DNA from 3 places in the Paraburkholderia sp. EG287B genome. Region 3 is predicted to be linked to each of the others. Evidence: predicted binding sites of a transcription regulator. Region 3 holds the regulator's gene; each other region holds the start of a gene.
The links. The regulator LexA, encoded in region 3, represses DNA repair genes until DNA is damaged. The targets are predictions, from matches to a motif close to ACTGTATNNNNATACAGT.
Positions count from the first base shown of each region.

Region 1 (10,380 bases), on a different contig from region 3:
GCACTCCTGAAGGAGCTGAAGCTCTCGCCGCAGGACATCAAAGGCTATATCGATCAGCATGCGCAAAAGGGCACGGCTTCGCCCGACGCGCCTATCGACAAGATGACGATCTCGCCGCGCCTGAAAAAAGCGTTTCAATATGCGTTTCAGGCATCGCGCGATCTCGGCCACTCGTACGTCGGCCCCGAGCATCTGCTGATCGGTCTCGCCGCGGTGCCCGACAGCATTGCGGGCGCGCTGCTCAAGAAGTACGGCGTGACGCCCGAGGCGCTGCGTCAGAAGGTCGTGAAGGTAGTGGGCAAGGGCGCGGAAGACGGCCGCGTGGATGCGCCCACGGGCACGCCCACGCTCGACAAGTTCGGCCGCGACCTGACGGCCATGGCGCGGCAAGGCAAGCTCGATCCGGTGCTGGGCCGCGCGCAGGAAATCGAGAGCACGATCGAGGTGCTCGCGCGGCGCAAGAAGAACAACCCGGTGCTGATCGGCGAGCCGGGCGTGGGCAAGACCGCCATCGTGGAAGGGCTCGCACAGCGCATCGTCAATGGCGACGTGCCTGAGGTGCTGCGCGGCAAGCGGCTCGTGGAGGTGAACATCAATTCGATGGTCGCGGGCGCGAAATACCGCGGCGAGTTCGAGGAACGCGCGAAGCAGCTGATCGACGAAGTGAGCGCGAAGCACGACGAGTTGATTCTCTTCATCGACGAATTGCACACGATCGTCGGCGCGGGTCAGGGCGGCGGCGAAGGCGGGCTCGACATTGCGAACGTGCTGAAGCCCGCGCTGGCGCGCGGCGAGTTGAGTCTCATCGGCGCGACGACGCTGAACGAGTATCAAAAGTACATCGAGAAGGACGCGGCGCTCGAACGTCGCTTTCAGCCCGTGCTCGTGCCGGAGCCCACGGTCGAGCAAACCATCGTGATCCTGCGCGGCCTGCGCGACAAGCTCGAAGCGCACCATCAGGTGACCTTCGCCGACGACGCCTTCGTGGCCGCCGCCGAGCTGTCGGATCGCTACATCACGTCGCGCTTCTTGCCCGACAAGGCGATCGATCTCATCGATCAGGCGGCCGCGCGCGTGCGCATCGGTTCGACCTCGCGTCCCGCCGAGATGCAGGAACTCGAAGCGGAGATCGCCCAGCTCAAGCGCGAGCAGGACTACGCGGCGTCGCGCAAGCGCTTTGACGAGGCCAAGGGTTTCGAGGAGCGTATCAACGAAAAGCAGGAAAAGCTCGAAGAGCTGACCGAGGCGTGGCAGCGCAAGACGGGCTCGGAAACGCTCGAAGTCACCGTGGCGTCGATCGCCGAAGTCGTGTCGCGGCTCACCGGCATTCCGGTCGCGGATCTCACCCAGGAAGAGCGCCAGAAGCTGCTCAAGATGGAAGAGACGCTGCGCGAGCGCGTGGTAGGCCAGGAGGACGCCGTGGTCGCCGTGAGCGACGCCGTGCGCCTGTCGCGCGCGGGTCTCGGCCAGTCGAACCGGCCGATCGCGACTTTCCTGTTCCTCGGGCCGACCGGCGTGGGCAAGACCGAGCTCGCCAAGGCACTGGCGGAAACCGTGTTCGGCGACGAGCAGGCCATCATCCGCATCGACATGAGCGAGTATATGGAGCGTCATGCGGTGGCGCGGCTCATCGGCGCGCCGCCGGGCTACGTGGGCTACGACGAGGGCGGCCAGCTTACCGAGCGCGTGCGGCGCCGCCCGTACAGCGTGATTCTGCTCGACGAGATCGAGAAGGCGCACGCCGACGTCTACAACGTGCTGCTGCAGGTGTTCGACGACGGGCGGTTAACCGACGGCAAAGGTCGCGTGGTCGATTTCAGCAACACGATCCTGATCGCGACGAGCAACCTCGGCGCGTCGATCATCATGGACAACCTCGAGCGCCCCGAGAAGTCGCGTCTCGACGACAAGACGATCCGCGCCGAACTCATGAAGGTGCTCAAGGGCCATTTCCGGCCCGAGTTCCTCAATCGCATCGATGAAATCATCGTGTTTCATGCGCTTTCGCGCGACAACATCCGCGCGATCGTGCAGATCCAGCTCGAGCGCGTCACACGCACGGCGGCCGCGCAGGGCATCACGCTCTATATGGGCCAGACGCTTGTCGATCATCTAGTGGAGGCCGGCTATCAGCCGGAGTTCGGCGCGCGCGAACTCAAGCGGCAGATTCGCCAGGAAGTGGAAACGCGTCTGGCCAAAGAGATACTCGGCGACGCGCTGCAGTCCGGCGATACCGTCGAGATCGGCTACGACAAGACGAACGAAGAAGTCACGATCAGCAAGGTCGCCGTGCCGCCCGACGTGAAGGAGGACAAGCCGGCGAAGAAGGCGAAGAAAACGGCGACGCCGCCGGTCGACGAAATCGCGAGCGAAATGGCCGCGGACGACATGGAAGGCGATCCACCGCCGCCGCCGAAGAAGAGCGGCAAGGGCGGGGGCAAGGCGAAGCCTGCTTGATTGAGTGGAGCGACGGCTGGCGCACCGGAACGTGCGCCAGCTTTTTTCCCTTCTGATTGATATGGAATCCAGATTAACTGGCGGCGATACGCCACCATGTGGGCAGCAGCGCGCGCACGCCGGGCTGCGCGAAGCGGTCGTCCAGCAGGTGCACGACGCCGCGATCGTGCTCGGTGCGGATCACGCGCCCGGCGGCCTGCACCACCTTGCGCAGGCCAGGGATCAGGTAGGTGTAGTCGAAGCCGTCGCCGTAGAGCGTATCCATGCGTGCGCGCATCGCCTCGTTCACGGCGTTCACCTGCGGCATGCCGAGCGTCGCGATGAACGTGCCGATGAGGCGCGTGCCCGGCAGATCGATGCCTTCGCCGAACGCGCCGCCCAGCACGGCGAAACCGATGCCGCAGCCGCCTTCCACGAAGCGTGCGACGAAGGCCTGCTGGCCCGCCTCGTCCATGGCGCGCGACTGAATCCAGACGTCGACCTCTGGATGGCGCGCCGCAAACGCGTCGACGGCTTGCTGCAGATAGTCGTAGCTGCTGAAAAAGCACAGATAGTTGCCCGGGCGTTCGGCAAATTGCGCGGCCACGCGCTCAACCAGCCCTTCGAGCGAACGTTCGCGGTCCTTATAACGCGTCGAGATATGGCGGGCGATGTGGACGTCGAGCTGCTCGGCGCGAAACGGCGTGTCGATGTCGATGCTCACCGTGTTGGCGGGCAGGCCGAGCATGTCGCTGTAGTAATGCGTGGGCGAGAGCGTCGCTGAAAAAAGCGTAATGCTGTGTGCCGTGGCGATGCGCGGGCGCAATGCATCCGCCGGCACGATGTTGCGAATGGCGAGCGTGGAACGCGGGCAGCGCGCGTTCTGATGCGCCAGCGGCGTGACGTCGAAGAGCGAATGCGTATCGAAGCGTTCGGCAATGCGCGTGAAGTGCAGGGCGTCGAAATAGAAGCGCTCGAGTTCGGGGTCGCGCACGAGCGCGGGTTCGGCGAGCTGGTCGCCGATCGCCGCGATCACGTCGCCGAGCGCGGCAACGAGGCCTTCGGGCAAGGTGTCGCTCGCGCGCCAGGCGCCCGGCTGGACGGCGTTCTGTGCGTTCCAGTGCTTCTGCAGGCGCGCGAGCGCGCGCTTGAGCGGTGCGCTCGCGGCGCGGCGCACGGCGTCGATGCGCGTTTGCACGAGTTCCGCCGAATACATCGCGCGGGCGCGCTCGGGGAGGTTGTGGGCTTCGTCCACGAGCACGCTCGCGCGCCACTGGTTGTGCGCGGCGAGCATGAACAGCATGGCGCTCACGTCGAACCAGTAGTTGTAGTCGCCGACGATCACGTCGCTCCAGCGCGCGAGTTCCTGGCCAAGGTAGTAGGGGCACACGGCATGCTCGCTCGCCACCTCGCGCAGTGCCGCGCGATCGAGCCGCACGCGTTCGAGCGCCGCGGCACGCGCGGCCGGCAGACGGTCGTAGAAGCCGCGCGCGAGCGGGCACGATTCGCCATGACATGCCGCTTCGGGATGCTCGCAAGACTTCTCGCGCGCAACGAGTTCGAGCACGCGCACGGGCACGTGCGTTCGTTGCGCATCGGCGCTTGCTTCGTCTTGTGTGCTTGTCAGCTTAGCTAGCGCATCGAGCGCCAACTGACGCCCTGAGCTTTTCGCGCTCAGAAACACGACCTTGTCGATCGCCGCGCGCGGGCAAGCCTTCAACTGCGGAAAGAGCGTGCCGATGGTCTTGCCGATACCGGTGGGGGCCTGCGCGAGCAGACAGCGCCCCTGTGTCGCCGCGCGCCAGACGGCTTCGGCAAGATCGCGCTGGCCGTGCCGAAACTGCGGATGCGGCAGGCGCAGTGTGGCAAGCGCGGCGTCGCGCGCGGCGCGGTGTGCGCTTTCCTGCTCGGCCCATGCAACGAAGCGACGGCATTGCGTTTCGAACGCGGCGCGCAATTCCGAGGCGCTCGCCTGCTCGACGAGCGCCGTCTCGCGGCCCGAACCGATGTCGTAGTACACCAAAGCGAGTTCGAGCGCGTCGAGACCGAGTTTGTCGCACAGGAGGGCGCCGTAGACGCGCAACTGCGCCCAGTGCAGCGCGCGCTGATTCTCGCGCATCGCATCGAGGTCGCCGCGATAGGTCTTGAATTCTTCGAGCCTGCGGCGTGCCGGATCGTAGCCGTCGGCGCGGCCGCGCACGGTGAGCGACTCGAACGTGCCGGAAAGCGCGATCTCGGTCTCGTAGCCGGGCGGGCGTCGCGCGGCGATGGCCGTGTGGCCGGCGCGGCCATCGCTTGCGTCGGGCGAGGGCGTGAAGCGCAAGTCGAGGTCGCCGCGCTTCGCGGTGAACTCGCACAGCGTGCGGACGGCGACGGTGTAGCTCATGGCGCGCGCGGCGCCTGGGCGACGCCGTCGCCGGTTTCGTCGGCTGCGTCGGGCAGGTTGGGCCAGCGCACCTGTAACACGGAAACCGGCATGCCGTGCTGCACGCAATAGGCAAGCCAACGGCGCTGGTTGTCCTGCAAACGGTCGCCGGGGCCTTTCACCTCGATCAGTTCGTAGCGCCGCTCGTGCGGCCAGAAGCGCACGAGATCGGGCAGCCCCGAACGGTTGGCAACGGGTTCGCGCAGCAGCCGCTCGAACCACAGGCGCAGATGGGCGGCGGGGAAGCAGTCGAGGGCGAGCGTGAGCAGTTCGTCGCTCAACGCGGGCCACGCGACGAACGGTGACTGGGTGCCGGATTTTTCCGCGTAGCGCCGCAGAATCGAGTCGCGGTAGGCATGCGTTTCGAGTTCGGCGAGACAGGCTGCGAACTGCGAGGCACGGCGTGCGACGAAGTCGGCGGCGTGCAGGTCGGCGGGGCCGCGCTGGAACTGGTGGAAGAACGCGCCCGGCAGCGGCGCGAACAGCGCGGGCCAGCAGAGCAGGCCGAAGAGCGCGTTGATCAGCGTGTTCTCGACATAGAACACGGGCGCTTGCGGCGTGGCGAGCGCGATGCGGGCGGCTTCCTCGACGCGCAGCGCGCCGGGCGCCGCGGGCAGCGTGAGTTCGAGCTGCGCGAACCCCGGCTCCGCGCTCGTCTTCGACTTTGCCCGCGTGCGCGCGAGACGCCCGAGTGTGCGTGCCGCGCGCTGCGCTTCTTCTTCGTTCGCGGGCGCATCGGCAAGGGTCTGCGCGAGCGCCAGCGCTTCCTCGCGGCGGTTCAGCTGTTCGAGCACGCGCACGCGGCGATAGCGCGATTCAGGATGACCGCAGTCGAGATAAGCGCGCCACGCGAGTTCGGCTTCGCCCGCGCGCTCGGCTGCGAGCCCCGCGGCGTGACGCAGCTTGTCGTGGCGAGCGCGCAGCCACGCGTTGGCTTGCGTGCGCGGCGCCAGCGTGTCGAGCGCTTCGAGGGTTGCGCCGATGGCAGCGGCAGCGTCGAAGTCCTGGGTCCCCGCGCCGCTCTCGAGTCCGTCGCGGCAATCGCGCAGCGCCAGATACGCGTCGATGTCCTCGCGGCGCTGGAACGCGCGCGAGGCGCGATCGAAGGGCACGCTTTCGTAGCGAAAGACGCCGAGGTCGGCGAGCACGAACTCCGACCAGTCCTGATGCAGGTTGCCGAAGAACATCAGGCGCAGGCGCTCGCAGAGCGGGGCGCTCGCGAACCGCAGCACGGTGTCGGGCGAGGCCGGGAACCAAGCATGCCAGTCGCGCGGCTCGGGTGCGGCGGCATAGTGTGCATCGAGCGCCTCGAGCGTCGCCGAGCGTGTGGCGCGCGCTTCGAGCGCGATGCCGAGGCGCGGGGCGAGCGTCTGCAGTTCGGCTTTCGTGACCAGCGCGGCGAGCGCGTCGAGATCGAGCGCGGGTGCGTCGTCGAGCCAGCCCGCCGCGACGAGCGGTGCCGCCGCCGCGCGGGGGCAGCCGATCTCGTCGTACGCGAGACGGCTCGCGCGGAAATGGGGTCCCTTGCGCATCAGCATGCGCACGAAGAGCGCGCGCGACGCCTGCGGCATCTGGGCGAAATCGTCGGCGAAGCGGCGCTCGGCGTCGTCGAACAGGTCGGCGCAGCGCGTGTCGAGCCACGCTAGCGCACGCTCGAAGTTGGCGAGGTAGTAGAACGGATCGGGAGAGTCGGGAAGCACGCGCGGCACTGTATGGATATACAGCGGCGATGATAGCAGGGTCGCGCGTGAGCGCGAGCGCCGTCAGGGATTCCCCGCCCCGTACGCTACAATTGCCGCAGCCTGAAAATCGGATGAGCGATGAACACACGTAACGCATGCTTAGCCGGCCTCGCGGCCGCCGTCACCCTGCTCGCGGGATGCGCGGCGCAGTACCGCAACACCAGCGCTTGCGAAGAGGCGATGCGTAGCCGCCTTGCCGAGACGACGCTCGGCGACCTCAAAGTCACGCATAGCGCGACGACGTATCGCGGCGCGCGCGTGGTGGTCGAAGGGCGCCTCGAGAACGGCGCGGCGTCGGCCGTCGTGGCAGCATCGGCGCCGTCTGCCTCGGCGGCTTCGGCCGCATCGGCAGCGTCGTCCACCGCGGCGCAGGGCGCCAACGAGGCGACCACGGTTACGGCGCCGACGGTGCAGGCGGCAGCGCTGCCCGGCACGATTTCGGTTCCCACCGCTCCGGTCGCCCAGGGCGGCGCGGCGGAGGGCAAGCCGACTACGCCGGTCGCGCTGCTGGCCGCAAAGCTCGGCATCAAGAAGGCCGCGGTCACGCCGGCGGCTGCGGAGTGCACCTTCAACGAATCGGGCCTCGCGACGTTCCGCTGGCTCGCGCCGCCGAAGCTCGCGAAGACCACGCCCGACCCGAACGCCGCGAACGACTAAATCGAACGCACGCGGCTCGCCGTGGCGCGGCTGCGGCGGCACCCGTCGCTGGCGCAATCTGCGCTCATGAAGGCCTCCCAGGAGGCCTTCGTCGTTTGTGACTGATGAGACGTAGGCGGCCGCCGGCGCGCTCAGAACGCGAAGAAAGGTCCGCTGCCGGCTGGCGTGGCCTGCGAGGCGATCGCCGTGAACACGCGCCTCCCGAAGAAGAACGGCAGTCCCCAGCCGAACGCGCGACCGTTGTAGCCCGCGAGATTGCTGAAGGCCCAGTTGCCGGTGGCGAGCAGCGTCGTCGAGCTCGCGACCGCGAAGGTCACGGGAGCGCCCACGCCGTCGATGCCGGCTATCGTCGCGCTGAGGCTGACAGGCGAACTCGGGCAATACCAGAAGCCGCAGCGCGTCATCGTCGGGCTGTTGAAGTACAGCGCGTTCGAGCCCGTGTCGAGATAGCTCAGCGAGTAGACGGTGCCGTCCGATGTCGTCGTCTTCACATAGCCCGTGCCCGAGTTCGCGCGCAGCACGGTTGCACTGCCGAGCGCGTTGTTCGCCTGCGTGCCGATGCCGAAGATCATCGACCCGCGCAGCCCGGACGCGCCGCTGTCGGCCAGCGCCGGCAAGTCGATGATCACGCCGTTGTTGTCGGTGGCGAAGCCCGCCACCGGGTTGCTGACCTGTTGCGCAAGCGGTTGCGTGCTCGCCGTGCAGCCGCTCGCGGGGCACGCGTAGTACCACGGCGTGACTGCCGCCCTGACGCAGGACACGCCGCAATCGGCGCTGAACGGCCCTACGCCGAGGATGCCGTTCGAGCGCAGCGTGGCGGCGCTGTTCATCGCGAGGCCGCTGCCGGCGCAGCCGGCCGGCGCCGTGGCGGGCACGGCCGGGTCGGCGATCACCTGGATCGGCAGCGCGGCGGCGATTTCGCCCGCGAGCTTCACGTCGGCGCTGCGCACCGCGCCCCACGTGTAGCCCGTGCCGAACACGGCGCATTCGCCGGCGATGTCGGCCCCCGCGCCGGCTGGCACGGCGGGCAGCGCGAGGCCCGCCGGCAGCGCCGAACCGAGCAGGCGCAGGCCCTGCGAGCCGGTATCGACCTGGACGTGGTCGACGCTCGCGCAGTCCGCGGTGCCCGGCACGCAGACCGTGACGCTCGTCATCAGCATGTTGCGCGTCGAGGTGGGCGTCGGGCCGACCGTGACGGCCACGACATTGGGCGTGGTCGATTGCGGCACGGTGCCGCTCGTGCCGGTGGTCGGCGGCGCGCTTGCGACACCCGGGACGCTGGCGGGCGCCGTGGCGCCTGTGGTCGCGGACGCTGTTCCGGCATCGCCGCCACCGCAAGCCGTGAGCGCGGCGCAAAGCGGGAGGAGCGCGAGGAGGGCGTGGGGGGCGTGGGGGGCGAGGCGCCGAGGGCGGGCTTTCATTGGAGATCCCCGGCGCTCACGCCCGCGGGCAGCGCGGCGGGCAGCCATGCCCGTCCCGCGTAGGCGCGCATATGGCCGCCGGCCGTCTCGACCACGACCTGCGCGCCGTCCACGCGCGCGGCATGCAGGCCGTTGCGGCCTGTGGCGTGAAGCGCCGCGGCGGCGCTGCGCCAGTCGGCTGCGTAACGGCCCAGCAGCGCCTCCACGTTGGGCTGAGCCGGCCCCTGCCACGTGTACGCGAAGACCGTCCCGGTCGCGCTGCCCACATAGGCGTTGATGGTCGTGCCGTTGTCGTCGACGTAACTGACGACGCGGCCGGCGCCGCCACCGACGCTGCGCAGGGCGGCGCCGGCTGGCACGGCTGCGGTGTCGCCGAGCGCGGCGCGGGCCGGCACGGCGGTGAAGCCGAGGCAACTGAGCGCGCAGGCGAAGGCTGCGGCGCGGCCCGCCTGGGTGAGATTACAGGTTTTCATGACGCTCTCCGGTCCTGCTTTTTATGAATCTCTTTTTTGAGATTTCGAAATGAAATTAGCACCAGGGTCGTTCTTGCGAGCGTCCCGGAGTGGAAGGGCGGCATAGCGCAAAGCAACGTTTTGGCGTGGAGCGGAGTTAATGCATTGATCCAAAAGGAAATTGGCGGCTTTTCAGCAGGCTGGCTGCGCCGGATCGAATGTCGATGAATGTTACGGCGCGGGCGGTTTGGGGAGCCGAGCTCGCGTTTCGGCGCGCGTCGCCGCGGCGGATACCGGGCCTGGATCGCGTGCCACCCCGTGGTTTTTGCACAGCGGGCCGCCGGACCGGTAAAATGTTTGGTTGATCCACGGAAACTGGCCGTGGCGTAGCCGAAGGGATTACCCGAACATGAGTGATTTTCATCAACGTCTTGCCGCACGCGCACTCGCGCTTCTGATGGCGGGCGGGCTGGTCGCCGGCTGCAGCTCGCCGACGCCGGGCAAGATCGATTACCGTAGTGACGCCAAGGCGAAGCAGTCCTCGCTCGCTGTGCCGCCGAACATGCTCGACGAAGCGTCCGACCAGCGCTCGCTCGCGCCGCAGGGCGGCGAAACCTCGCTGTCTTCCCTCAAGCAGACCCAGGCCGCCGCGCCGCAGTCCGACGAAGCCCAGGTGGTTCCGCAGGTGCCGGGCATGCATATCCAGCGTGACGGCACGGAGAGCTGGCTCGTGATCGACAGCCGCACGCCCGACCAGGTCTGGGCGCAAGTGCGCCGCTTCTGGCAGGAACAGGGCTTCCTGCTCGTGGTCGACCAGCGCGACAAGGGCGTGATGGAAACGGACTGGAACGAAACCCATCCGAAGATCAGCGACGGCCTCATCCGCAACACGCTCTCGTGGGCCACGGGCAACTCGTACGTGACCGCCGAGCGTAACAAGTACCGCACGCGCCTCGAAACGTCGCCCACTGGCGGCACCTATGTGTTCATCAGCCAGAAGGGTCTGAGCGAACAGCTCTCGGGCACCAACAACGACACCAGCAAGTGGGTGCCGAAACCCAACGATCCCGCGCTCGAAGCCGAATACCTCAAGCGCCTCATGATGACGCTCGCGAACGCGAAGCCGGGTGTGCCCGACGCGCAGGTCGCGGCCGAAGCCGACGCCAAGGCCAACAGCAAGGGCACCGACGCGAAGTCGAAGGCTCCGGACGCCGCTGCGGCCGCCATGGCCGCGCAGAACGTCGCAG
Region 1 is NZ_JBFRCG010000001.1:494,142-504,521, reverse strand. Features, by position in the region: gene AB4Y40_RS02230 (AAA family ATPase) at 1-2,457, shown strand, start outside; gene AB4Y40_RS02225 (ATP-dependent DNA helicase) at 2,531-4,822, opposite strand; gene AB4Y40_RS02220 (VRR-NUC domain-containing protein) at 4,819-6,561, opposite strand; gene AB4Y40_RS02215 (hypothetical protein) at 6,682-7,260, shown strand; gene AB4Y40_RS02210 (DUF3443 domain-containing protein) at 7,392-8,681, opposite strand; gene AB4Y40_RS02205 (DUF2844 domain-containing protein) at 8,678-9,154, opposite strand; gene bamC (outer membrane protein assembly factor BamC) at 9,543-10,380, shown strand, end outside.
Region 1: the regulator LexA is predicted to act here: its motif matches at 6,569-6,586, upstream of AB4Y40_RS02220 (VRR-NUC domain-containing protein).

Region 2 (10,380 bases), 280 kb from region 3:
CAGATCATTTCCGGCGACTACCGCAAGACCGGCTGGGACCAGGCGATCGGCTCGTCGGGCACGGCGCGCGCGCTCGCGGAACTCGTCGAGGCGAACGGCTTCAACGATCCCGGCATCACGCATGGCATTTCGCGCGGCGGCCTCGAGCGCCTGAAGCGCGCGCTCATCAAGGCCGAGAACGTCAACCGGCTCAAGCTCGTCGCGCTCAAGCCCGACCGCATCCCGGTGCTGGCGGGTGGTCTCTCGATCATGATCGCGGTGTTCGAGGAACTCGGCATCGACTATGTCGATACCACGGATGGCGCGCTGCGCCTGGGCGTGCTCTACGACCTGCTGGGCCGCTCGCAGCACGAGGACATGCGTACGGTCACGGTGGAGGGCTTCATGCGCCGCTACGGCGTCGATCGCGCGCAGGCGGGGCGCATTGGCGAACTGGCCGTGAAGTTCTACGACCAGTTCGAGGAGCCCGACGAGGAGCGCCGCGAAGAGAACCGCATGTTTCTCACGTGGGCGGCGTCGCTGCACGAAATCGGGCTTTCCATCTCGCACAGCGCGTACCACAAGCATTCGGCCTACATCGCCAGCAACGCCGACATGCCCGGCTTCTCGCGCACCGACCAGGCGCGCCTCGCCGCGCTCGTGCTCGGCCACGTGGGCAAGCTCGGCAAGCTCTCGCAAACGCGCGATGTGGAATGGACGCTGCTGTTCTGTCTGCGCCTCGCCGCGCTGCTGACGCGGCGCCGCGCCGATGTCGGCCTGCCGCACATCAAGGTGGAGGAGGAGGGCAACGGCTACGAAGTGCTGCTGCCCAATGCCTGGGTCCAGAACAATCCGCTCACCGATTACAACCTCGTTCAGGAAGCGGCGGAATGGGGCAAGATCGGCATTCCGTATCGCGTGGTCTATACGGAGGAGTGAGCGTAGCGCGCTGCGCCTCGTCTTACTGTGCCGATAAAAAAGCCCGGCTCGTTGGTGAGCCGGGCTTTTTTTGTCCGCTGGTTTTGCCCGCGGAGTTTGCCTACTGATTTTGCCCGGTGAAGGGCCGATGAGGCCTTAACGCGTCACGGCTTCGCCGAGGAAGTGGCGTGCGTAACGTTCGTTGATCTCCGAGAGGCGGAAGAGCGTGAGGAAGTCCGCGGTGTTGAAGTCGGGGTCCCAGGCGGGCGCACCGCAGATCTTCGCGCCAAGGCGCAGATAGCCCTTGATGAGCGGCGGCGGCACGGCGGGCGTGCCGGTGCGCAGTTCCTCGACGGGCAGCGGCGTGTGCGGGAACGCGCGGTATTCGGGCGCGGTCAGCGCGTCGGCGCCGAGCGCGCAGTACAGGTTCGCCGCGTAGTGGCCGCCGTCGGCCATGGCCACGCTCGCGCAGCCGAGCATCGTCTCGTAGCCGTTGTGCTGCATGTAGCCGCCCAGACCGCCCCACAGCGACATGATGACCGAGCCGCTGCGGTAGTCGGGATGCACGCACGAGCGGCCCACCTCGACCATTTTCGGGCGCAGATGCGCGAGGCGCGAGACGTCGAATTCGCTTTCGGCATAGAGGCGGCCGATGCGCGCCGCCTGGTGCGGCGGCAGCACGCGGTAGGTGCCGACGACCTTGAGCGTGTCGAGGTCGCGCACGAGCAGGTGGTCGCAGTAGGCGTCGAAGGCGTCGACGTCGAGGCCGGCGGGGCCGGTCAGGCGTGCGCCCATCTCTTCGGCGAAAACGCGGTAGCGCAGGCGCTGGGCTTCGCGCAGCTCCTCGTCGGTGCGCGCCCAGGCCACCTGCAGCCGATGCTGCGCGGTGACCGTTTCTTCGGCACGCGGCAAGCGTCGGTTCGACTCGAACAGCGTCGAGGCGAACGGCAGGGTGGGCGTCGGCAGATCTCGCATGGGGCGTCCTGGTCGGAAGTAAGAGAACTTTTCCGGCAATGTAGTAATACGCGGTTACGTTTCCATGAAAACGCAATGACGATTCGATGACGTGGCGTAAGACAGACGGACACAGCGGCCGAAAGGCCGGGGGCGGCGGGGCGCGTTTGAAGTGCGGTTGAAGCGCGCTTGAATCGTTGTAGGGGCCGCGTACAGGCGGCCCGGTGGGCAGGCGCAGGCGGGTTGGATGGCTAGACGAGATCGGGCGTGATGGCCGCGTGCAGGACGGCCTGGTCGCCGCCGCTGCGCTCGCGGCTCGCAAGCCAGAGCACGCCGGCCTTCTTCACGGCCCAGCTGCGCGAATCGGCGCCGCCCGAGAGCAGCCGCGCCGCGACCTCGCCGAGCGTGGGCTGATGGCCGACCACGACGACCGTGGATGCGAGGCCCTCGGGCCAGCCGACGGCGGTGAGGACCTGCTCGACGCTCGCATCGGGTGCGAGTTCGCGCACGACGCGATATTGATCGGTGAGCGCCTCGGCAGTCTGGATGGTGCGTGCGGCGGGGCTGGCGAGGATCACGGCGTCGTCGGGCAGGCGTGCGCGCAGCCAGCGCGCGACGTTCTGCGCCTGCTTGCGCCCGCGCGTGGTGAGCTGGCGGGAGAGGTCGCTGGCGGCGATGTCTTCGGCTTCGGCGTGGCGCCAGAGGATGAGGTGCATGGCGTCTCCTTTTTTGGCGGTATGGGGTGCACGTACGGCGTGTCCTGTCATGGTGCACGCCAGGCCGGTGTGCGGCAAGCGCGTGATGTGGATCGCTTTTCGTCGCTATGGATCCCGAAGATTTGACGGCGTGGCATCAGTGCCGATACAATCGCTGATTCGTCGGAGCGTAGCGCAGCCTGGTAGCGCATCTGATTTGGGATCAGAGGGTCGTAGGTTCGAATCCTATCGCTCCGACCAGCAATACCGAGGGGTTACACGCCATTGGCCTGTAGCCCCTTTTTCTTTTTGTCCCATGTTGGGTCAAACGCGCTCGCGTCTCGTCGTACGGCTTGCGTTCCCTTTGAAAAGCCGCCGAGCTTATAAAATACGGATCGGCCACAACTCCCGTGGCGATCGCACCCTGGCAGCCATGTTACGTTTATCCGAAGTCAAACTCCCCCTCGACCACGCCGAAAGCGAACTTGACGCCGCGATTCGGGGCCGCCTCGCGGAACTCGGCGTAGGGGCGGATGCGCTCGTGCGTTACACCGTGTTCCGCCGTGCGCACGACGCACGCAAGCGCTCGGATATCAAGCTGACCTATATCGTCGACGTCGAAGTCAAGGACGAAGCGGCCGCGCTCAAGCGGATCGCCGGCAAGCCGCATTGCGGGGTGACGCCGGACATGACCTACCGCTTTGTCGCCAGGGCGCCCGAGCACTCGACGCGTGCGCGTCCGGTGGTGATCGGCATGGGGCCGTGCGGCCTGTTCGCGGGACTGATCCTCGCGCAGATGGGTTTTCGTCCCATCATCCTCGAACGCGGCAAGGCCGTGCGCGAGCGCACCAAGGACACCTTCGGGCTGTGGCGCAAGTCCGTGCTCAACCCCGAATCCAACGTGCAGTTCGGCGAAGGCGGGGCCGGGACGTTTTCCGACGGCAAGCTGTACAGCCAGATCAAGGATCCGCACCACTACGGCCGCAAGGTGCTCGAGGAATTCGTCAAGGCCGGCGCGCCGGAAGACATCCTGTATCTGAGCCGGCCGCACATCGGCACGTTCCGTCTCGTGAGCATGGTGGAGAAAATGCGCGCCACCATCCACGAACTGGGCGGTGAAGTGCGCTTCGAAACCCGCGTCGAAGACATCGAAATCGAGCAGGGCAAGGTGCGCGCGCTCAAGCTTTCGAACGGCGAGACGCTGCCGTGCGACCACGTCGTGCTGGCCGTGGGCCACAGCGCCCGCGACACCTTCCAGATGCTGCACGATCGCGGTGTGTTCATGGAAGCCAAGCCGTTTTCGCTGGGCTTTCGGATCGAGCATCCGCAGGGGCTGATCGATCGCAGCCGTTTCGGCAAGTTTGCGGGCCACAAGCAACTCGGCGCGGCCGACTACAAGGTGGTGCATCACGCCAACAATGGACGGGCGGTCTATAGCTTCTGCATGTGCCCCGGCGGCACGGTGGTCGCGGCGACCTCCGAACCCGGCCGCGTGGTCACCAACGGCATGAGCCAGTATTCGCGGGCCGAGCGCAACGCGAACGCGGGCATCGTCGTCGGCATCACGCCGGAGGACTATCCGGGCGGTCCGCTCGCGGGCATCGCCTTCCAGCGCAAGTGGGAAGAGCGGGCGTTCGAACTCGGCGGCGGCAATTACCAGGCGCCGGGCCAGCTGGTCGGCGACTTTATCGCCGGCCGGCCGTCGACGTCGCTCGGCTCCGTGGTGCCGTCTTACAAGCCGGGTGTGCACCCGACCGATCTCAGCACCGCGCTGCCCGACTACGTGATCGAAGCCATCCGCGAAGCCCTGCCTCAGATCGACAGGAAGATCGCAGGCTTCGCGATGCACGACGCCGTGCTCACCGGCGTGGAGACGCGCACGTCGTCGCCGCTGCGCATTCGTCGCAAGGACAATTACCAGAGCATGAACGTCGTAGGTCTGTATCCGGCCGGCGAAGGCGCCGGGTATGCCGGTGGCATCTACTCGGCGGCCATCGACGGCATCGAGGTTGCGCAAGCCGTGGCGCTCGATCTGACGTCGGCGTCCTGATAGCAACAAGCTCCGCGCCGTTTATCGCAGTCGCCCGCATCGGGCTGGCGGCGAATACTAAGAAGCGGCGTTTGCCCCGGACGTCAGCGCGACGTCCGGCGGCCGATCCATCGCGCAAGCGCCTGGATCAGCATTTTGCAATGGATCGCAAAATGACCCTCCCCCAATTTCCGCCTCCTCCAATCTCTCAAAATACTGTATAAATATACAGGTGGAGGCGAGTCGACCTCCTTCCTGCCGATGCCCCATTTCTTGCCGGGCAGGGCGGAGCGTTCCCATCAATCAGGCCACGAACCATGGCAGCAGCAGCCCAGATCACTGCGCAGACTACAGCGCAACTCGCCGCGCACTTGCCCCCCCGGCTGCAAAGCCGCGTGTGGCAAGGCGATCAGCTCGCGCGCGCCAGCGAGCGCACGGTGCCGAGCGGCCACGCGACGCTCGACGCCCAGCTCCCCGGCGCCGGCTGGCCCTCGGGCAGCCTGACCGAGCTGCTCGTCGAGCAGGGCGGCGTGGGCGAGATGCGGCTCGTCGCGCCGGCGTTGCGCGCGCTCACCGCGCAGGCGGGCCGGCACGTGCTGCTCGTCGCGCCGCCGTGGCGCCCCTACGCCTGCGCGCTCAAGGCATGGGGGCTCGCGCTCGAGCGCGTGATCTGGGTGCGCGCGGCCGAAGACGAGGCCGCGTGGGTGGCCGAGCAGGCGCTCAAGCAGGAAGGCATGGGCGCCGTGCTGCTCTGGCAGACGAAGGCGCGCGCCGACGCCGTGCGCCGTCTGCAGGTCGCCGCCCAGGATTCGCAGGCGCTCGCGTTTCTCGTGCGGCCGCTCGCCGCGCGCAACCAGTCGTCGCCGGCGCCGCTGCGCATGACCTGCTCGCCGGTGCCGCCGCCCGACGACGCGAACCTGAACCGCCGGCAATGGATGCAGCTCGCCGCGCTCTCCGTCGATATTTTCAAGCGCCGCGGGCCGCCGCCCGCCCAGCCACTCGTCATTACATTGCCGCTGCAGGACGCGGTGCTGCCCCAGCCGGACGCAGCTTCCGTCGTCATGCCGTGGCCCGGGGTCAATCATGCTGTGGATCGCCGTCACCTTGCCGTTGTTGCCGCTGGAGGCCGTCAGACCTCTGATGCCGCCGGCGCCGTCAACGCCGCTTCCGCCTGAAAGCGTCGATGCCGATGCCGATGTCGCCAGCGCGCCGCGCTGCTACGCGCTCGCCGACCACACGCGCATCCTGAGCGCCGATCTCGACGCGCTGCGCGCCGGCGTCGAGCCCGGCAACACGCGCTCGCATGCGCTCGCGCTCGCGCCGGGGCTCGTGCTGCTCGAAGCCGATCCGGCGCGCGAGACCCGCGCGTTCGAGGCGCTCGCGCTCGCGTTGCTCGCCTATACGCCCAAGGTGTCGTTCGCGCAGTCGCACACGCTGTTGCTCGAAGTCGGTTCGGGCTTGCGTCTGTTCGGCGGCGTGCGTGCGCTGCTCGGGAGGGTTGCGGCGACGGTGGCCGGCTGCGGGCACACCGCGCGCATGGCGTGCGCGCCCACGGCGTGGGGGGCGTGGACGCTCGCGCAGGCGCACGTCACGCGTTCGTCGCGCCGCTGGCATGTGCTCAAGGAAACGACGCTCGCGCGCGTGCTCGATTCGCTGCCGGTCACGCTTGCGCCGTTCGCCGCGCAGCACGACCACGCGCTCACGCAGATCGGCTGCGCGACGCTCGGCGACTTGCGGCGGCTGCCGCGCGACGGCATCGTGCGGCGTTTCGGCGACGGCGTGCTCGGCTGGCTCGCGCGGGCGCGCGGCGAGGCGCCCGATCCGCGCGTCTGGTTTGCCGCGCCGCCGTCGTTTCACGCGTCGCTCGAATTGCAGGCGCGCGTGGAGAGCGCCGAGGCGCTGCTCTTTGCCGCGCGCCGGCTCGTGATGCAGCTGGCCGGCTGGCTGGCTGCGCAGCACGCGGCGTTGAGCGGCTTCGAGCTGCGTCTGGAGCACGAGCTGGCTTCGCGTCACGCGCCGCGCACCTCGACGCTCACGATCGCCTGGGCGTCGCCTTCGCGCGACGCCGAGCATCTGCTGTGGCTGCTTCGCGAGCGCCTGAATCAGACCGAGCTTGCCGCGCCCGTGATCGGCCTTGCGCTCGTCGCCTCGCAGGTGAGCGCATACGCGGCGCCCACCGACACGCTCTTTCCGATGGCCGAGGCCGCCGAGGCGTCGCTCGGGCAGCTCTTCGAGCGCATCGGCGCGCGGCTCGGTGAGCAGAACGTGCTGCAGCTTTTCGTCGAGGACGATCACCGGCCCGAACTGGCGATGTCGGCGCGGCCTTACCGCGAGAGCGGCGCGAAGCGTACGCGCAAGCCGCGCAAGGCAGGCAAGCCGCAGCAGGAGGCCGGCGCGAGCGCGCCCGTGCAAAGCGCCTTCGATCTGCCCGAGGTGCCGCTGCCGACCCAGCCGCGTCCGGCGTGGCTGCTCGAAAAGCCGCTCAAGCTCGCGACACGCGGCGACCGGCCCGTTTATCGACGGCCGCTGAAGACGCTCACGCGTACCGAGCGCATCGAGTCCGGCTGGTGGGACGGCGAGGGCGTCGGGCGCGACTATTACGTCGCCGCCGACGACCAGGGCCGCATGTTCTGGCTGTATCGCGAGCGCATTGGCGGCCAGTGGTATCTGCAAGGGCTGTTCGGCTAGCGTTTATTCGTCGTTCTTTCGGGTTTCAGGAATCATGTCGATCAGCGGGACGGGCGCGTCGTCGCCTCCACAACTGCCGGCGCAGTGGGCCGCGCAGCTGCCTGACTACGCCGAGCTGCACTGCCTGACCAATTTCACCTTCCTGCACGGCGCGTCGCGCCCGGGCGAGATGGTCGAGCAGGCGATCCGCCACGGCTACCGCGCGCTCGCGATCACCGACGAATGCTCGTTCGCGGGCGTCGTGCGCGCCTGGAGCGCGCTCAACGAATACGACGAGGCGCGCAAGAAGGCGTATGACGAAGCCGTGCGCGAGGCCCGCGAATGCGGCGGCCATGCCGCCGCCGCGGCCCTGGGCCCGTTCGAGCCGTCGCTGCACCTGCTGATCGGCAGCGAGCTGAATCTCGTCGACGAACATGGCGCGCCGTTCTGCACGATCGTTGCGCTCGCAACGACCCGCGAAGGCTACGGCAATCTCTGCGAGCTGATCACGCTGGCGCGCTCGCGGGCGGCAAAGGGCAGCTATCGCGTGCATCCCGCCGATTTCACCGAGCCCGAGCCGGGCTTCGAGCATCTGAAGCACTTGCGCGAGTGCGTGTTGCTGCTCGTGCCGCAGCGCGCGGCCACGCTCGCGCAAACGCTGCGCGCCGCGCACTGGCTCGCGGGCTTCGCGGCCGAGCGCGCCTGGCTCGCGCTCGAACTCTGGCAAACCGGCGGCGACGACACGCAGATCGAAGTGCTGCGCCACGTCTCGCAGGAGAGCGGCCTGCCGCTCGTCGCGGCGGGCGGCGTGCTGATGCACGCCCGTTCGCGCAAGCCGTTGCAGGATACGCTGAGCGCGATCCGGATCGGCAAGCCGCTCGCGTCGTGCGGGCGCGCGCTGGAGGCGAATGCGGAGCGGCATCTGCGCTCGCGCGTGCGGCTTGGCGCGATTTATCCGCGCGAGGCGCTCGACGCGACGCTCGACGTCGCGCGCCGCTGCACGTTTTCGCTCGGCGAGCTGGCCTACGAATATCCCGAGGAACTGGTGCCGCCCGGCGAGACGCCGCAGTCGTGGCTGCGCAAGCTCGTGATGAAGGGCGCACTGGAGCGCTGGCCCGACGGCCTGAACGACAAGCGCCGCGATCAGATCGAACAGGAACTCGGGCTCATCGACGAGCTGAAGTACGAGAAGTACTTCCTCACGGTGCACGACATCGTCCGCTTCGCGCGCGATCAGAAGATCCTGTGCCAGGGGCGCGGCTCGGCGGCGAACTCGGTGGTGTGCTACTGCCTGAAGATCACGGAGATCGACCCCGTGCGCATGAACATGCTCGTGGCGCGTTTTCTCTCGCGGGCGCGCAACGAGCCGCCCGACATCGACGTCGACTTCGAGCATCAGCGTCGCGAAGAGGTCATTCAGTACATCTACCGCAAGTACGGCACGCGCCGCGCCGCGCTGGCCGCGACGCTCATCACCTATCGTTCGCGCAGCGCGTTGCGCGATGTGGGCAAGGCGCTCGGCCTCGACAGCGCGCTCGTCGAAAAGCTCTCAGGCGCGCATCAGTGGTGGGACGGCCCCGATTCGATCGCGCGCCATCTGGAGGAAGCGGGCTTTTCGCCCGACTCGCACGTCACGCAACAGCTCATCCGCCTCACGCGCGAGCTGCGCGGTTTTCCGCGCCATCTCTCGCAGCACGTGGGCGGTTTCGTGATCGCGCGCGACAAGCTTTCGCGCCTCGTGCCGATCGAAAACGCGGCGATGAAGGACCGCTACGTGATCGAGTGGGACAAGGACGATATCGACGCGCTGCGGCTGTTGAAAGTGGACGTGCTCGCGCTCGGCATGCTCTCGGCGATCCGGCGCTCGCTCGAATTCGTGGCGCAAAGGCGCGGGATGGCCGAGATGCGCGTGCAGGACATTCCGGTCGAGGACCCGGCGGTGTATCGCATGTGCGCCAGGGCCGATACGGTCGGCGTGTTCCAGATCGAGTCGCGCGCGCAGCAGAGCATGTTGCCGCGTTTGCGGCCGCGCACGTACTACGACCTCGTGATCCAGGTGGCGATCGTGCGGCCGGGGCCGATCCAGGGCGACATGGTGCATCCGTACCTCAAGCGCCGGCACGGCGACGAGGCGGTGGAATATGCGAAGGAGGAATTGCGCCCGGTGCTCGAACGCACGCTCGGCGTGCCGATCTTCCAGGAGCAGGTGATGCATCTCGCGATGGTCGCCGCGGACTACACCGGCGAGGAAGCCGACAAGCTGCGCCGCGCGATGGCCGCATGGCGGCGCGATGGAGATCTGCGACCGTATCAGGCCGATCTCACGAAACGCATGCTCAAGAAGGGCTACACGCTGGAATTTGCCGAGCGCATCTGCAAGCAGATCGAGGGTTTCGGCGACTACGGCTTTCCGGAAAGCCATGCGGCGAGTTTCGCGCTGCTCGTCTACACGAGTTCGTGGCTCAAGCGTTACGAGCCCGCCGCATTCCTGGCAGGACTGCTGAATAGCCAGCCGCTCGGTTTCTATTCGCCTTCCCAGCTCGTGCAGGATGCGAAGCGTCACGGCGTGCCGGTGCGCGCGCCCGATATCGCGTTGAGCGACTGGGCGTCGGTGCTGGAGCGTCGCAACGCACCCGGCGAGCGGCTCGATGACGAGGCGGTTCGCGCGCGCACCGCCGAGGGGCTGCGTCATCGCGCGCTGCTGGGCGCGGCCGCGTTGATGCGCAGGGGCACGCTCAAGCGCGGCGGCCGGCGGCACAGGTTCATGGACGGCCTCGAGCGCGTCGTGCGCTCGCGCATTGCGCTTGCGCCGCGCCGCTATGGACGCGGCGGGCCGGCCGTGCGGCTCGGCTTCAGTCTCATCAAGGGCTTTTCCGAAGATGCCGCGCGGCGTGTGATGGCGGCGCGCGAGCGCGCACCGTTCGCCGACGTCGACGATCTCGCGCGCCGTGCGGCGCTCACGCGGCGCGAACTGGAGGCGCTGGCGGCGTCGAACGCGCTCGCGAGCATCGCGGGCCACCGACGCGAGGCGTGGTGGGCCGTGACCGCGCAGCACGCGGTGCCCGCGCTGTTGCGCGATGCGCCCGTTGCCGAGGCGCCGCTTGCGTTGCCGCGCGCTTCCGAAGGTGCGGAAATCGT
Region 2 is NZ_JBFRCG010000002.1:348,039-358,418, reverse strand. Features, by position in the region: gene ppx (exopolyphosphatase) at 1-918, shown strand, start outside; gene AB4Y40_RS04340 (GNAT family N-acyltransferase) at 1,054-1,872, opposite strand; gene sixA (phosphohistidine phosphatase SixA) at 2,103-2,567, opposite strand; tRNA gene AB4Y40_RS04330 (tRNA-Pro) at 2,731-2,807, shown strand; gene AB4Y40_RS04325 (NAD(P)/FAD-dependent oxidoreductase) at 2,980-4,596, shown strand; gene imuA (translesion DNA synthesis-associated protein ImuA) at 4,893-5,750, shown strand; gene AB4Y40_RS04315 (DNA polymerase Y family protein) at 5,659-7,263, shown strand; gene AB4Y40_RS04310 (error-prone DNA polymerase) at 7,298-10,380, shown strand, end outside.
Region 2: the regulator LexA is predicted to act here: its motif matches at 4,791-4,808, upstream of imuA (translesion DNA synthesis-associated protein ImuA).

Region 3 (10,380 bases):
GCCGAACGCCACGTTCTCGAACACCGTCATGTGGCGGAACAGCGCGTAATGCTGGAACACGAAGCCCACCTGGCGCTCGCGCGCGCCCACCTCGCCCACGTCCTGGCCTTGCAGCACGACCTGGCCCGCGTCGGCGTATTCGAGGCCCGCGATCACGCGCAGCAGCGTGGTCTTGCCACAACCGGAAGGTCCGAGCAGCGCAACCAGTTCGCCCGGCGGAAAGTCGAGCGAGACGTTGTCGAGGGCGGTGAAGTCGCCGAAGCGCTTGTGCAGATTGCTGACGGTGATGCCCATGTTTACTGCTCCCCTGCTTGAATCGGTTGGCGCACGGCGCGAGGCGCTGCGTGTTGTGAAACGTGTTGCACGGCCACGGCTTGCGGGCCGGCGTAAGCGGGAATCTCGTCCGCGCGGCGCAGTTGCGCCGAAAGGCGGCGCTCCGCGAGCAGCTTCAGGCCGAGCGTGACGAGCGCGAGCAACGCGAGCAGCGATGCGACGGCAAATGCCGCCGCGAAGTTGTACTCGTTGTAAAGGATCTCGACGTGCAGCGGCATCGTGTCGGTCTGGCCGCGAATATGACCCGACACCACGGAGACTGCGCCGAACTCGCCCATCGCACGCGCATTGCAGAGAATCACGCCGTACAGCAGACCCCAGCGGATATTGGGCAGCGTCACGCGGCGGAACATCTGCCAGCCCGAGGCGCCCAGCACGTGGGCGGCCTCTTCTTCGTCGTTGCCCTGCGCCTGCATCAGCGGAATCAGCTCGCGCGCGACGAACGGGAACGTCACGAAGATCGTGGCGAGCACGATGCCCGGCACCGCGAAGATGATCTGCACGTCGTGGTCTTCGAGCCAAGGTCCGAGCCAGCCCTGCGCACCGAACAGCAGCACGTAGATGAGCCCTGAAATCACGGGCGAAACCGAAAACGGCAGGTCGATCAGCGTGGTTAGCAGCGCTTTGCCGCGAAACTCGAACTTCGCGATCGCCCATGAAGCCGCGAGGCCGAAGGCCAGATTCAGCGGCACCGCGATCGCCGCGGTGATGAGCGTGAGCCTGATCGCGGCGAGCGCATCGGGATCGACGAGCGACGTGAAATAGAAGCCGATGCCCTTCGACAACGCCTGCCAGAACACGGCGACGAGAGGCACCACGAGAAACAGCGCGAGAAACGCGAGCGCGATGCCAGTCAGCAGCCAGCGCACCCACGCTGATTCGGTGACCGGATCCGGCCGGCGCGTGCTGCGTTGTTGCGGCAGCGTGCTCATTGCGCACCTCCCGCGACGGTTGCGCCCGCCACGGCATTCGGCGCGCTGCCGGCCGAGACGCCGCGGCTCGTGCGGCGTTGCAAATACCACTGCAGCGAATTGATGAGGAGCAGCATGACGAACGACACGCAGAGCATCATTACGGCGAGTGCCGTCGCGCCCGCATAGTCGTATTGCTCGAGCTTCGTGATGATGAGCAGCGACGTGATCTCCGACTTCATCGGCACGTTGCCGGCGATGAAGATGACCGAGCCGTACTCGCCCAGCGCACGCGCGAACGCGAGCGCGAAGCCGGTGAGGAGCGCCGGCAGCACCGCGGGCAGCACGACACGGCGGAACGTGAGCCAGCGCGTTGCGCCGAGGCACGCGGCGGCCTCTTCCTGTTCGCGCTCGAAGTCCTCGAGCACCGGCTGCACCGTGCGCACGACGAACGGCAAGCCGATGAAGGTCAGCGCCACGAGCACGCCGAGCGGCGTGAAGGCGACCTTCAGACCGAGCGGCTGCAGAAACTGGCCGATCCAGCCGTTGCCCGCATACACGGCGGCGAGTGAAATGCCCGCCACGGAAGTGGGCAATGCGAACGGCAGATCGACGAGCGCATCGATCACCCGTTTGAACGGGAACGTATAGCGCACGAGCACCCAAGCGAGCAGGAAGCCGAATACCGCATTGATCAGTGCCCCGCCGAGCGCGGCGCTGAACGTGAGCCGGTACGACGCGATCACGCGCGGCGACCACACGGCGCGCACGAACTGGCTCCAGTCGAGTGTCGCCGTCTTGAGAAAGGTGGCGGCAAGCGGAATGAGCACCACGAGGCTCAGGTAAGCCACCGTGATGCCGAGCGTCAAGCCGAAGCCAGGCAGCGCACTGGGCTTGCGCAATCGAAACGTTGTCATGCTCATCGTCCAGACATGGGTTGCGCGATTCGTGCGTTGCCAATTCGCGCCGAAAAGCGCGCCCGTAGGCGCGCTTCGTTGTTATGCGGTCACGTCGTTATGCGGACCGCGTACTGCCCGACAGCTTTACTGCGGCTGATAGATCGAATCGAACACGCCGCCATCTGCGAAATGCGTCTTCTGCGCGTTGGGCCAGCCGCCGAAGGTGTCGTCGACCGTGTAGAGCTTGAGCTTCGGAAACTTCGCCGTGAGCGCCGCCGGGACCTTGTCCGAACGCGGACGGTAGAAGTTCTTCGCGGCGATCTCCTGGCCCTCTTCGCTATAGAGGAACTGCAGGTAGGCCTCGGCCTCCTTGCGCGTGCCCTTCTTGTCGACGACCTTGTCCACCACGGCGACCGGCGGCTCAGCCAGAATGCTCACGGAGGGCACCACGATCTCGAACTTGTCCGGGCCGAACTCCTTGAGCGAGAGAAATGATTCGTTCTCCCATGCAATCAGCACATCGCCGATGCCGCGCTGCACGAAGCTCGTCGTCGCGCCGCGCGCGCCCGAATCGAGCACGCCCGCGTTCTTGTAGAGCTTCGCGACGAAGTCCTTCGCCTTCTGCTCGTTGCCGCCCGGCTGGTGCAGCGCATACGCCCACGCCGCGAGATAGTTCCAGCGCGCGCCACCCGAGGTCTTCGGATTCGGCGTGACGATCGAGACGCCCGGTTTGGTCAGATCGTCCCAGTCCTTGATGTGCTTGGGGTTGCCCTTGCGCACGAGGAACACGATGGTCGACGTGTACGGCGAGGCGTTGTCGGGCAGACGCTTTTGCCAGTCCTTCGCGACGATGCCCTTGTTGGCGAGCGCGTCGATGTCCCATGCCAGCGCGAGCGTCACGACGTCGGACTGCAGGCCGTCGAGCACCGAGCGCGCCTGTGCGCCCGAGCCGCCATGCGACTGCTTGATGGTGAGCGTTTCGCCCGTCTTCGCCTTCCACTGCTTGATGAAGGCTTCGTTGATGTCCTGGTACAGCTCGCGCGTCGGATCGTAGGAGACATTGAGCAGCGAGGTATCCGCGTGAGCGGCGATGGGCGCCATGGCCGCCATCGCCGTGACCCCGACGAGCGGCGCAACGCCGATGACCAGTTTTGCCGCCAGTGTTTTCAGCCAGCCCGCGCGCCCCGTATGTGTCGTGCCCATCTATCTGTTCTCCGTTCTCGTGTGTGCTCGTTTGCGCTCATTGGTGAGTTGCAGCTAACGATGGAGGCCAGTCTAGCGATCCGCTTACATTATTAAAAATGATGTTTTCTCATTTTTTAATACGCAAAAGTGGTAAGGGCAGAGGAAGTCGCTGCTGGAACGCGGTTTCATCCGCGCAAACACGGGAAAGCGGCCTGATGGCAACGCTCAGTCGATGAACTTCAAGTAACACTTGAAAAGTGGCGAGTACTGTATAAAAATACAGTTACCTGTTCAAACATACAGTGGCGCCATGACCAAACTCACCGCACGACAGCAGCAGGTTTTCGATCTGGTTCGCCGGGCCATCGAGCGCACGGGCTTCCCGCCCACGCGCGCCGAGATCGCGGCGGAACTCGGCTTCAGCTCGGCCAACTCCGCGGAGGAGCATCTGCGTGCGCTGGCGCGCAAGGGCGTGATCGAACTGGCTGCGGGCGCCTCGCGCGGCATCCGTCTCGTGCCGGGGCCCGACGACCTGCCGCACCAGTTCACGCTCCCGCACCCGAGCATCATGCAGCTCTCGCTGCCGCTCGTCGGCCGCGTCGCGGCGGGTAGCCCGATCCTCGCGCAGGAGCACATCTCGCAGAACTACATGTGCGACCCGGCGCTCTTCTCGAGCCGCCCCGACTACCTCCTGAAGGTGCGCGGCCTGTCCATGCGCGACGCCGGCATCCTCGACGGCGACCTGCTAGCCGTGCAGAAGAAGGCCGAAGCGAAAGACGGCCAGATCATCGTGGCGCGCCTTGGCGACGACGTCACCGTGAAGCGCCTGAAGCGCCGTCCGAACGGGCTCGAGCTGATCGCCGAGAACCCCGACTACGACAATATTTTTGTCGAGGCCGGCAGCGCGGAATTCGCGCTCGAAGGCATTGCGGTCGGCCTGATCCGCCCCACCGAATTCTAAGCAATCCGTCTGCGCGTAGTTTGCGCGCAGTTCGCGCAGAGTTTGCGCACGCACCGTCTGCGCACTACCTGGAGAGAGTCATGGAACGCCTTGCCCGCCTGCTGCCCTTCCGCCAATTCGGCCGTCTTCGCCATCTCCGTGGAATCGCCTCGTGCGCGGTCCGCGAAGTGCGCGGTTCGGCTGCCGCGCTGAGCGGCTCGCTTTTCGAAGACTCGCCAGAGATGGTGGCGGCCAGCACGGCCGACCTGCCCGTGCTGCCCTCGGCCCAGCCCGCGTTTGCGCGCGTGTCGCTCAACAGCACGCTCAACACCGAACAGCCCATGCGCCGCGCGCCCGTGCGCGTCTATCAGGGCCCGTCGCGGCTCATCCTCGTCGGTACGGTCGACGCGGTTTGCCGCGCGATCGACCGCTGCATCGCCGAACAGCACAGCGACCTGCCCGCGGCGCTCGCGAAGTAAGCAGGAACGCAGCTGAAATGTGAGAAGAGGTTACGGGCGGGATCGTTTGGCCTGGTTTGCGGTCAACACCGTGTTTAAACGATTTGCCCTATGCCGATGACGGAATCTCTCTCTACCCCGCGTAAGACCCAAGGCTGGAAAAAGCCCGTCGCGATCACGGTTGCCGTCGCAATGGTGGTTGCCGCGATCGGCTACGCCTATGCGTCGCCCTATATCGCGGTGAAGCACATGAAAGCCGCCGCCGATGCGCGTGACGCCGTCGCGCTCAACGAGTACGTCGATTACCCTGCGCTGCGCCTGAGCCTGAAACAGCAGGTGGGCGAGATGCTGCATCGGCGCGTCGAGGGGCAGCACAGCAGCAATCCGCTGCTGATCCTCGGCGCCGTGATTGGCGCGGCATTGATTAGTCCGCTCGTCGATGCCTACGCCACACCGGAAGGCGTGGCCGCCCTGCTCGATGGCATGCCGCCGACGGGCAAGCCCGGCGACCGCCCGCACGCGCCGCCGCCGGCGGAATCCGGCGCGCCATCCACGCAATCGGCGGAACCGGCGCAATCGGCACCCGCCTCTGCCTCGCCACCGGCCCCGGCGGCATCCGGCAATCCCGCGCCCGAGGCCCGGCCAGTGACCACGGCCGGCTATCGCGGCCTCAACGAGTTCGCGCTCACGTGGGACCGCGGCAGTACGGGCGAGCACTACGCCGCCATCCTGCAGCGTCACGGGCTCTTCTCGTGGAAGCTCTCGGCCGTCGAGCTCGACGAAGGCAACGTCTCGAACTGAGACAGACCGGTGGTGACAGCCGAGCCAGGCCGGCTCTCTACGAACCGGCCCGCTTGATCCGCTATGCGGCGGCTTGCTGCTGCTTTTCCTCAGCCGCCGACGAACACGCCACCAGAATGCTGCACGATACGCGGTCGAGCAGCGGCGTGTTGCCCGCGCCCATCCACCAGCGCGAGAGCCCCGTGCGGCAGCGGTGGCCCACCACCACGAGGTCGGCATTCAGCTCGTTGGCCAGATTCGCGATTTCGTCGATCGGATGACCGAACGCGAAATGCCCCTGAGCGCGCACGCCGCGCTCGGTTAGCCAGTCCACGCCTTCCTGAAGGATCTCGCGCGCCGTTTCTTCGAAGCGGCCGCAGGCCACATCGGTCAGCAGGCCGGCGCTCTGCGCAATCGTCGAACGCATGTCGACGACCGAGAGCAAATGCGTCTCGGCTTGCAGATCGAGTGCAAGATCGGCGCCGCAACGCAGTGCCTTGCGGCCTTCGCGCGAGCCGTCGTAACAGAGCAGAATTTTTTTATAGCTCGCCATGATCGCTTCTCCCCGCCCGCGTGATTTGCAGGCTGTGCGATTCTCATGATGGTGCGCCGCAATTCCACATGCAAGGGCTGGAAAACGCCAGGTGTGCATCGAAAAACGCCAGATGTGTCGCGACCGCCGCACGCATCTTGCTCAGTGCTGAATGCTTGCCGTGACATGCATTTGCCCGCGTATCGTCAAACCGCTTCGAAGCGCGGCCCGACCCGCCACGCAGCAATGCACTAAAATGGGCCGCCTTGTTTCGTGCGATTTTTCGTTCGGTACTTCGAGCGACTCGCGCGATGCCCGTTCGACTCACGTTCAACCGGTCCATGCCAGCACCCGCCATCGAATTCGAGCAGGTCATCAAACATTACGGAGACAGGGCGGTCGTCAACGGCCTGTCGTTCGACGTCGTTCCCGGCGAGTGCTTCGGACTGCTCGGCCCGAACGGCGCGGGGAAAACCACGACGCTGCGCATGCTGCTCGGCATCGTTTCGCCCGATGCGGGTCGCATCAGCCTGTGCGGCGAGCCGGTGCCGGCGCGCGCACGCCACGCCCGCCAGCGCGTGGGGGTGGTGCCGCAGTTCGACAATCTCGACCCCGACTTCACCGTGCGCGAGAACCTGCTCGTGTTCGGCCGCTACTTCGGCTTGTCTGCGCGCGAAACGCGCGACCTCGTCGCGCCGCTGCTCGAATTCGCGCGCCTCGAAAGCAAGGCCGACGCGCGCGTGGGCGAGCTCTCCGGCGGCATGCGCCGGCGTCTCACGCTCGCGCGCGCGCTCGTGAACGACCCCGACGTGCTCGTGATGGACGAGCCCACCACGGGCCTCGATCCGCAGGCGCGGCATCTGATCTGGGAGCGGCTGCGCTCGCTGCTCGCGCGCGGCAAGACGATCCTCCTCACCACGCATTTCATGGAGGAGGCCGAACGGCTTTGCAATCGCGTCTGCGTGATCGAGGAAGGCCGCAAGATCGCCGAGGGCGCACCCAAGGCGCTGATCGAATCGGAGATCGGCTGCGACGTGATCGAGGTGTACGGACCGGACCCGGTGGCGCTGCGCGACGAACTCGCGGGCGATGCGAAGCGCACGGAGATCAGCGGCGAGACGCTGTTCTGCTATGTGGACGACCCCGCGCCCGTCCATGCGAAGCTGCGCCATCGCTCCGATTTGCGCTACCTGCACCGGCCCGCGAATCTCGAAGACGTGTTCCTGCGGCTCACTGGCCGCGAGATGCAGGATTAACGGCGGCTGGATTAACGGCGGCAAGATCGACGGCGGCGTACGAATCGCCAAGGACACCATGCAGACACGCACCAACAACCCGACGCCCTCGCGCCCCGAGCATGCGAGCGTGCGCGAGCCGCGCGCCGCGCTGCCTTCGAACGCCACGCACTGGATGGCCGTGTGGCGGCGCAACTATCTGGTCTGGCGCAAGCTCGCCCTCGCGTCGATGTTCGGCAATCTCGCCGACCCGATGATCTATCTGTTCGGTCTCGGCTTCGGGCTCGGGCTGATGGTCGGGCACGTCGACGGCGTCTCGTACATCGCGTTTCTCGCGGCGGGCACGGTGTCGTCTTCGGTGATGATGTCGGCGAGCTTCGAGTCGATGTACTCGGGCTTCTCGCGCATGCACGTGCAGCGCACGTGGGAAGCGATCATGCACACGCCGCTCACGCTCGGCGACGTCGTGCTCGGCGAGGTGATGTGGGCCGCGAGCAAGTCGGTGCTCTCGGGCGTGGCGATCATGGTGGTGGCGGGCCTGCTCGGCTACGCGAGCTTTCCTTCCATGCTGCTCGCGCTGCCCGTGATCGCGCTCGCGGGCCTCGCGTTCGCGAGCTGCGCGATGATCGTCACCGCGCTCGCGCCGTCCTACGACTTCTTCATGTTTTATCAGACGCTCGTGCTCACGCCGATGCTGCTGCTCTCCGGCGTGTTCTTTCCGATCGCGCAACTGCCCGCGGCCGCACAGCACATCACGCTGATGCTGCCGCTCGCGCACGCCGTTGCGCTGATCCGCCCCGCCATGCTCGACCGGCCTGTCGAGCAGGCCGGCCTGCACCTGCTGGTGCTCGCGATCTACGTGGTGGTGCCGTTCGCGATCGCATCCGTGCTGTTTCGCCGACGCATGATGCGCTGAAACGGCACCGCGAGGCGCTCAGTCCTCGTCGTCGCCCCAGGGAATATCGACGTCCGAAATAAACGCGACCGTCGCGAACGGGCCGCCTTCCTGGCGGCCGACCTTGCCGTCGGCGCGATGCCATTCCACGCGGAACATCGTCGATTGGGTCTGGGCGAGCAAACGCACCGTGCGGATCTCTTCGGGATCCGACTCCTCCACCGGGCCATCGAGCGAAACCAGCAGCGACTGCGGCCAGAGACCGTCGGCCGGGTCGTAGATGCGATCACCGTCGGGAATCGAGGTATCCGCCTCGACGCCGATGGTGGCCGAAGCCTCGACGATCATCTTGCCGAGCGCACGCAGCACCGCCGTGGCGCGGGCCGAATTGGCCTGGCGAATGGCGAGATCGCCGCGCGTGAGCGCCTGCTCGAGTTTCGGATTGGTTTTTTGCTTTGCCATGCTGGTTTTCGGGCCGGGGCCCGCTCCGTGGCGGACGGCGAACCGCCCGCTTATTACAAGAATGCCAACGCTGAACGCATGGCGCCTGCCTCGTCCCGGCGTCCCTAGAAGCCCAGGGCCACCGCCGCGAGCCCGGCGGCAATGCCGAAGAACACCACCGTCGTGCCCACGACCGCGAGCATGCGCGGCCGGAACGAGCCCGCCAGCATCGCGAACGACGGCACGCTCACGGGCGGCAGCGTCATCAGCAGCGCACCCGCGGGTCCCACGCCCATGCCGAGCGCGAGCATCGCCTGGATGATGGGGACCTCGCCGGCCGTGGGGATCACGAACAGCATGCCGACCACGGCGAACGTGACGATCCAGCCAAGGCTGCTCGTGACTTCCGGGCCGATGTGCGGGAACAGCCACGCGCGCGCCGCGCCAAGCAACAGCACCAGCACGATGTATTCCGGCACCAGCCGCACGGCCATACGCGCAAAGATACGCGCCCAGCGCACGAAGACGTTGCCGCCCTCGGCCTGCTGCTGGGCGAGTTGCGCCAACCGATCGTCGGCGGCGCGCGATTCCTCGGGCGTCACGAGCCGGTTGCAGACCCAGCCGAGGCCGAACACCATCAGCAAGCCCAGCGTGAGACGCAGCGCACTCCATTGCCAGCCGAGCACGAAGCCCATGAACACGAGCGTGGCGGGATTGAGCACGGAGTTGCCGAGCCAGAACGCGATCGCGCCGCCCGCCGACGCATTGCGCGCGCGCAGGCCCACCACCACGGGCGCGGCGCAGCAGGTGCACATCATGCCGGGCACGGCGAGCAGGCCGCCCGCCGCCACGCTGCCGAAGCCGCGCCGGCCGAGCACGCGCGCGACCCACTGCACGGGCAGGAGCGCCTGCACGCCGGAGCCGAGCAGCAGGCCGAGCACCATGGCCTGCCAGATCGCCTTGCCGTAGGCGTAGGCGTAATCGAGCGCGGCGGAGAACGAGGGGTCGGGGGCCGTGGCCGAGCCGCCCATCAGGATCGATTTGCCGATGGAGTGGGTTTCCTCGGCCGTGAATGCGCGGTGATAGTACGGGAACCACTTCACGTAGAAGAGGCCGGCCACCGCCAGCAAAATGAAAATGGGCCAGCCGTAAGACGGGGGCGATTGCGCTGGACGTGCGCTCGTCATTGTGAAAATTCTCCGGGATTGAGCGTATGGACGGCCGCCGGGCGCCGTCACGCGAGGCGTGATGGCGCCCCGGGCGGCGCATGCTGGATCGTAGTGTATGCCTTGCGAATCGCCAACGACTTTGCTGCGTTGGCGACTCGCGCGGCGCCGCGCGGCCCGGCAAAGGACAGCGCAGTTTCCCGCTTTCCCGTTAAGGGGCCGGATTGGGCTGCTGCTCGTGCAACGCGTCGATCTGCGCGAGCAGTTCGGGAGTGAGTTTGACGTCGGCGCTGGCGATATTTTCCTTCAACTGCTCGAGCGAGGTCGCGCCGATCAGGTTGCTGGTGAGGAACGGCCGGCTGTTGACGAACGCGAGTGCGAACTGCGCGGACGTGTAGCCATGGGCGCGGGCGAGTTCCACGTAGCGCGTCGTCGCGGCCACCGATTCCGGCTTGCTGTAGCGCTTGAAGCGCTCGAACCGCGTGATGCGCGCGCCTTCCGGACGCGCCCCGCCCTCGTACTTGCCCGACAGCCAGCCGAACGCGAGCGGCGAATACGCGAGCAGGCCCACGGCTTCGCGGTGCGCGAATTCGGACAGGCCGCTT
Region 3 is NZ_JBFRCG010000002.1:63,648-74,027, forward strand. Features, by position in the region: gene AB4Y40_RS02990 (sulfate/molybdate ABC transporter ATP-binding protein) at 1-294, opposite strand, end outside; gene cysW (sulfate ABC transporter permease subunit CysW) at 297-1,265, opposite strand; gene cysT (sulfate ABC transporter permease subunit CysT) at 1,262-2,161, opposite strand; gene AB4Y40_RS03005 (sulfate ABC transporter substrate-binding protein) at 2,288-3,346, opposite strand; gene lexA (transcriptional repressor LexA) at 3,639-4,289, shown strand; gene AB4Y40_RS03015 (hypothetical protein) at 4,370-4,747, shown strand; gene AB4Y40_RS03020 (DUF2939 domain-containing protein) at 4,844-5,527, shown strand; gene AB4Y40_RS03025 (universal stress protein) at 5,589-6,059, opposite strand; gene nodI (nodulation factor ABC transporter ATP-binding protein NodI) at 6,380-7,294, shown strand; gene AB4Y40_RS03035 (ABC transporter permease) at 7,353-8,189, shown strand; gene AB4Y40_RS03040 (hypothetical protein) at 8,208-8,630, opposite strand; gene AB4Y40_RS03045 (permease) at 8,735-9,796, opposite strand; gene AB4Y40_RS03050 (NADP(H)-dependent aldo-keto reductase) at 9,987-10,380, opposite strand, start outside.